DNA from 2 places in the Bradyrhizobium sp. USDA 336 genome. Region 1 is predicted to be linked to the other one. Evidence: riboswitches for the same ligand, from Rfam matches in the RefSeq annotation. Region 1 holds a riboswitch; the other holds the start of a gene.

Region 1 (3,205 bases):
GAATGGCGAGTAGCGAATAGGGCTGGGTCCATTTGCCACTCACTATTCGCCATTCGCCCTCACGCCTTCTCCAGCGCCGCGGTGAGATCCTCGATCAGGTCATCCGCGTGCTCCAGCCCCGCCGAGAAGCGGATGAAGCCCTCGCTGATGCCGAGCGCGGCGCGGTCTTCCGGCTTGAGGCGCTGATGCGTCGTGGTCGCCGGATGCGTGACGAGGCTCTTGGCGTCGCCGAGATTGTTGGAGATCTTGGCGAGCTTCAATTCGTTGAGCACACGGAACGCCGCCGCCTTGCCGCCCTTCACCTCGAAGCCGACCAGCGTCGAGCCGCCGCGCATCTGCTTCTTCACCAGCGCCGCCTGCGGATGATCGGCGCGGCCGGGATAGACCAGTCGCGAGATCTTGGGATGGCTCGCCAGCACCTCGGCGACGCGCGCGGCCGTGTCGGTCTGCGCGCGCACGCGCACGCCCAGCGTCTCCAGTCCCTTGAGCAGGACCCAGGCATTGAACGGCGAGATCGACGGGCCGGTCTGGCGCATGAAATTGTGGATGTGCTCGGCGATGAAGGCTTCGGAGGACAGGATGATGCCGCCGAGACAGCGGCCCTGGCCGTCGATGTGCTTGGTTGCGGAGTAGACGACGACGTCGGCGCCGAGCGCGAGCGGGCTCTGCCAGATCGGGGTTGCAAACACGTTGTCGACGACGAGCCGCGCGCCGCCCTTGTGCGCGATCTCGGCAATCGAGGGAATGTCGAGCACGTCCAGCGTCGGGTTGGTGGGGCTCTCCAGGAAGAACGTCTTGGTGTTGGGCCTCAGCGCCCGTTGCCACTGGTCGAGATCGAGCCCGTCGACCAGCGTGGCCTCAATGCCGTAGCGCGGCAACAGGTCCTGGATGACGTAGAGGCAGGAGCCGAACAGCGCACGGGAGGCGACCACGTGATCGCCGGCCTTGAGCGGCGCCAGGATCGCGGTCGTCACCGCCGCCATGCCGGTTGCCGCCGAGCGCGCGGCCTCGGCGCCCTCGAGCTCGATCATGCGGCGCTCGAACATTGCAATCGTCGGGTTGGAATAGCGCGAATAGATGAAGCCGGGATCCTCGCCCTTGAAGCGCGCCTCGCACTCCTCCGCGCTGGCGTAGACATAGCCTTGCGTCAGGAACAGCGCCTCCGAGGTCTCCCCATATTGCGAGCGCAGGGTGCCGGAATGGACCAGGCGGGTTTCGGGGCGGTAGGCAGCAGACGACTTCGACATAGGACCCTCTCCGACATGACCGTCGAGGCAAAACGGTCACAAAAAAACCGGCCTGGATATCTCCACGGGCCGGGATCACAGAGGTCCCCGGCCTGTTTAGCGACTTATTTAACGTGGCTGCAAGCCGGCCGGCTCAAATCACCACGGGATAAGTGATGCTCATATTCCGCAATGCCCTTTCCGTCAAGGCGTCCATCGGATAGCCGTAAAAGACTTGTATTTCCGGCATGGCCGGATGCATTCGACCCCTGATGAGGACCCCCGGTTGACGTTCACGGTCGCCGCCGACGCCAATGGTATCCTGCCCGACCGCACGATCGCGGCGATGGCGGAAGAAGGTCTCATCCTGCCCGCCTACGACTTCGTCGAGAGCCAGATCCAGCCGGCGAGCCTCGATCTGCGCCTTGGCGACATCGCCTATCGGGTCCGCGCCAGCTTCCTCCCCGGGCCCGGTGCCACCGTGGCCGAGCGCATCGACGAGCTGAAGCTGCACGAGTTTAGCCTCGCCGACGGCGCGGTGCTCGAGACCAACTGCGTCTACATCGTGCCGCTGCTCGAGAGCCTCGCGCTGCCGCCCGAGATCGTCGCTGCCGCCAATCCGAAGAGCTCGACCGGCCGGCTCGACGTCTTCACCCGCGTGATCGCCGACGGCACCCGTCGCTTCGACATGATCGGCGCCGGCTATCACGGCCCGCTCTATGCCGAGATCAGCCCGAAGACGTTTCCGGTGCTGGTGCGCGAGGGCTCGCGTCTCAGCCAGGTGCGCTTCCGCACCGGCGATGCCATCCTCAATGCCGACGAGCTCGATGCGCTGCACGCCAGCGAACGTCTCGTCGACATCGACGATGCGGATCTTTCCGGCGGCGTTGCCGTCTCGGTCGATCTCTCCGGCGAGAAGGCGAGCGGCTTCGTCGGCTATCGCGCCAAGCGCCACACCGGCGTCGTCGATGTCGACCGCCGCGCGGGCTACGCGGTGGAGGATTTCTGGGAGCCGATTTCGGCGCGCCCCGATGGCAGCCTGATCCTCGACCCCGGCGAGTTCTACATCCTCGCCTCCAAGGAAGCGGTGCAGGTGCCGCCCGACTACGCCGCGGAAATGGTGCCGTTCGACCCCCTGGTCGGCGAGTTCCGCGTGCACTATGCCGGCTTCTTCGATCCCGGCTTCGGCTATGCCGGCGCAGGCGGGCTGGGATCGCGCGCCGTGCTGGAGGTGCGCTCGCGCGAGGTGCCGTTCATCCTCGAGCACGGCCAGATCGTCGGCCGCCTCGTCTACGAAAAGATGCTGGCCCGCCCCGACGCCATGTACGGCCAGCGCATCGGTTCCAACTACCAGGCGCAAGGCCTGAAGCTCAGCAAGCATTTCAGGGTGTAGTGCTAACCTCACCCACCGCTGTCATTCCCCGCGGAGGCGGGGAATCCAGTACGCCGCGGCCTCTCGATTCAAGCATGACCATCTCGGAGTACTCGATCGCCCGTCCCAGTGCGCAATGGCGCACAAGGCGGGCGATGACACCGAGATCGCGTCTGGTTGCGTCACCCGATCCGCGATGACACACTCCCGCAAAACAACAAGCCGGGAGCGAACATGACCACCGCACCAGACCTCGCGCAGGAAGCGCAATGGAAGCGCTGGCGTGCGATCGCCGATCTCTATCACGCCTGTTTCACCGGGCTGATCCTCACAATCGTCACGCGCCGCGGCACGGCGGATGCGGCAGAATTCGTCTTCCGCGTGTTCCGTCGCCAGCAGCAGGAACGCTTCCTGCCGGGGCTCAAAAAGCTCGGGATCGACCATCTGCCGCCGGCGGTCGCGGCTGCGCAATACCACTATCTCTCCAACTGGATCGGCGGCGTGCACGTCGAATACATGTATGAGAGCGACACCAAAGCCTGGATCCGCTATCCGCCGCCGCGCTGGATCTGGAAGGGCACCGCGATCTGCGGCATCCCCGGCGAGG
Region 2 (3,205 bases), 170 kb from region 1:
AACATGTTCCACACCCACCAGGGCAGGTTCAGCGGCACCGGGCGGCCGTAGAGATCGAGCGCGACCGAGCGCTCCATCTTGACGTTGATCTCGTCGCAGAGCTGCACGAAATCCTTGATGGTGCAGAAATGGATGTTGGCGGTGTCGTACCAGGTTGCCGGCAGATTCTCCGTGCGCGGCATGTGGCCGCCGATCAGGAGCTGGAGCCGCATCTTCCAGAACCCGAAATTCGGGAACGAGACGATGGCGCGGCGGCCGATGCGCAGCAGGTTCTCCAGCACGACCTTCGGCTGCCGCGTCGCCTGCAGCGTCTGCGACAGGATCACGTAGTCGAAGGCATCGTCGGGATAGTTGACGAGATCGGTGTCGGCATCGCCCTGCACCACCGCAAGCCCCTTGGCGACGCAGCGGTTGACGCCCTCGCGCGACAATTCGATGCCGCGGCCGTCGATGCCGCGGGTCTCCAGCAGCTGCAGCAGATCGCCGTCGCCGCAGCCGACGTCGAGCACCTTCGAGCCCGGCTTGACCATCTCGGCGACCAGCAGATGATCGGCGCGATAATCACCGGACGGCCTGGCCGCAACGCCGTCCAGCGGCAACACTTCCTGCACGGACATCGCTATCGGTCCTCGAGGTTGAGCCCGCGGGCCTTGCCTGCCGATTGCAGGAAGGCCCGGGAGATGTCGAAGAATTCGGGCACGTCGAGCAGGAATGCGTCGTGGCCGCGATCGGTCTCGATCTCGGCGAACGACACCCGGGCGCTCGAGGCATTCAGCGCGTGCACCAGTGCGCGCGATTCCGAGGTCGGAAACAGCCAGTCGCTGGTGAAGGAGACCACGCAGAAGCGGGTTTTGATGTCGGCGAAGGCCTTGGCCAGCACGCCGCCGTGATCGGCGGCGATGTCGAAATAGTCCATCGCCCGCGTCAGATACAGATAGGAATTGGCGTCGAAGCGCTCGACAAAGGACGAGCCCTGGTAACGCAGGTAGCTTTCGACCTGGAAATCGGCGTCGAACGAGAAGGTCGGCAGCTCGCGGTCCTGCATGCGCCGGCCGAATTTGCGGTGCAGCGCCGCATCCGAGAGATAGGTGATGTGCGCCGCCATCCGCGCCACCGCGAGCCCGCGATGCGGATGGATGCCGCGATCGGCATAGCCGCCACCGTGCCAGTCGGGGTCGGCCATCACGGCTTGTCGGCCGAGCTCGTGGAAGGCGATGTTCTGCGCCGAGTGCCGCGTCGCGCAGGCAATCGCCAGCGCGGAGTACACGCGCTGCGGATAGGCCGCGGTCCATTGCAGCACCTGCATGCCGCCCATCGAGCCGCCGACGACGGCAAACAGCGAGTCGATGCCGGAGCCGGTCGATCAGCATCGCCTGCGCGCGCACCATGTCCGGAATGGTGATGACGGGGAAGTCGAGGCCCCAGACCTTGCCGGTGGCGGGATTGATCGACGCCGGCCCGGTCGAACCCATGCAGCCGCCGATCACGTTGGAGCAGATGATGAAGTAGTGCTTGGGATCGATGGGGCGGCCGGGGCCGACCAGCGTCTCCCACCAGCCGGGCTTGCCGGTGACCGGATGGACGTTGGCGACATGCTGGTCGCCGGTCAGCGCATGACAGATCAGCACGGCGTTGGAGCGATCGGCGTTGAGCTCGCCATAGGTCTGGTAGGCGATCTGGAACGGGGAGAGATCGACGCCGCAATCGAGCCGCAGCGGCTGCTCAGTGCCGAAATGCGCAACCAGCGAGCTTGGATGATCCACCTCGTGCGATCGCTCATCGGCGCTGATCGCAGGACTCGGTATCGACTTGACGCTACCCATCTCGGACATCGACCTCGTTTGCGACTGGCTGCTCGACCGCGCCGCTGACATCAGGCCATGAAAAACCCGGCCTGAACGAAAGGTTCGGCCGGGATCGGAAGCGTCCCCGGCCTGTTTAGCGAGTTTTTTAACGTGGCTGCAAGCCGGCCGGCTCAAATGACCACGGAACGGGCAAAAGCTACCGTCTTGGGCGGTTTTCGTCAAGTCGCGGCCCGGATCCGGCCCAAATCGCCTCTGCCGCAACGCCCGCAAAGCACGTCATTTCTCTTTGCTTTCGCCACCACGACTGCCTAATCAGGACATCCCCCATCGGAACGATCGACGACCAGACATGTCCCAACGTCCGCCCGCGCCAGCATCGCTGCAGGAATTACGCAAGGAGATCGACGCGATCGATGAGAGCATGCATCGCCTCCTCATGCAGCGCGGCGAGATCATCGATCGCTTGATCCAGGTGAAGCAGACCCAGGAGGTCGGCTCGGCGTTCCGGCCCGCGCGCGAAGCTTCGATGATGCGCGAGATCGTGCAGCGTCATCGCGGCATCCTGCCGCTCGACACGGTCGAGAGCATCTGGCGCGTCATCATCTCGACGTTCACCTATGTGCAGGCGCCGTTCTCGGTGCATGCCGACGTCTCGGTGAGCGAACCGGCAATGCGGGATTCCGCGCGCTTCCACTTCGGCTTCACGGTGCCTTATGTCGCGCATTTCAGCGCACAGGCCGCGGTCGAGGCGGTGGCAAAATCCAAGGGCGACCTGGCGCTGGTCTCGGCGACCTCGAGCCGCACGCCATGGTGGCTGGAGCTGGAAGCCGACGGCGCACCGAAGATCATCGCACGGATGCCCTTCATCGAGCGCGCCGACCATCCGGCCGCCTTGCCGGTGTTCGCGATCTCGCGCGTCGCCGACAGCGCCCTGGTGACGGAGGTCGAGACTTTCAGCGTGAGCGTCTCGGGATGGAACGCCGAGGTCGCCCGCGCGCTGTCGCCGCTCGCCGAGATCGTGGCGGTGCCCGACACCGCCTTCGACGGCGCGGCGCTCTTGGTCTCGGTCACCGGCGCGACCAGCATCGACAAGGTCAGGGCTGCCCTGATCGAGGCGGGGGCCTCGGTGCGCTCTGTGGCCCTCGTCGGCAGCCACGCAACGCGCTATACGGTGCCCCCGACCGGGCCGAAATCGTAAAATCGCGAGCAGCCCAGCCTATCCGGAGTCCAAGATGTCCCGCCCCGTGCCGAATCCCGGCATTCTCGATATTGCGCCCTACACGCCCGGCAAGAGCCCGGTGCCGGAGCCGGGCCGCAAGGTGTTCAAGCTCTCGGCCAACGAGACGCCGTTCGGCCCCTCGCCCAAGGCGATCGAGGCCTTCAAGCGCGTGGCTGATCAT

The links. A riboswitch is a leader RNA that binds a small molecule or an ion and turns the genes downstream of it on or off. The one in region 1 is predicted to bind S-adenosylmethionine.
Region 2: it holds a riboswitch for S-adenosylmethionine, as region 1 does, so the genes downstream of both, ABIA45_RS31160 (homoserine O-acetyltransferase) here and ABIA45_RS30285 (O-succinylhomoserine sulfhydrylase) in region 1, are expected to answer to the same signal.

The regions. Positions count from the first base shown of each region.
Region 1 covers NZ_JBIYDC010000002.1:6,257,940-6,261,144, forward strand. Annotated here, with positions in the region: gene ABIA45_RS30285 (O-succinylhomoserine sulfhydrylase) at 60-1,247, opposite strand; SAM riboswitch at 1,323-1,402, opposite strand; gene ABIA45_RS30290 (2'-deoxycytidine 5'-triphosphate deaminase) at 1,483-2,619, shown strand; gene ABIA45_RS30295 (hypothetical protein) at 2,833-3,205, shown strand, end outside.
Region 2 covers NZ_JBIYDC010000002.1:6,430,664-6,433,868, reverse strand. Annotated here, with positions in the region: gene metW (methionine biosynthesis protein MetW) at 1-617, opposite strand, end outside; partial or broken gene ABIA45_RS31160 (homoserine O-acetyltransferase) at 620-1,823, opposite strand; SAM riboswitch at 1,918-1,997, opposite strand; gene ABIA45_RS31155 (chorismate mutase) at 2,155-3,003, shown strand; gene hisC (histidinol-phosphate transaminase) at 3,038-3,205, shown strand, end outside.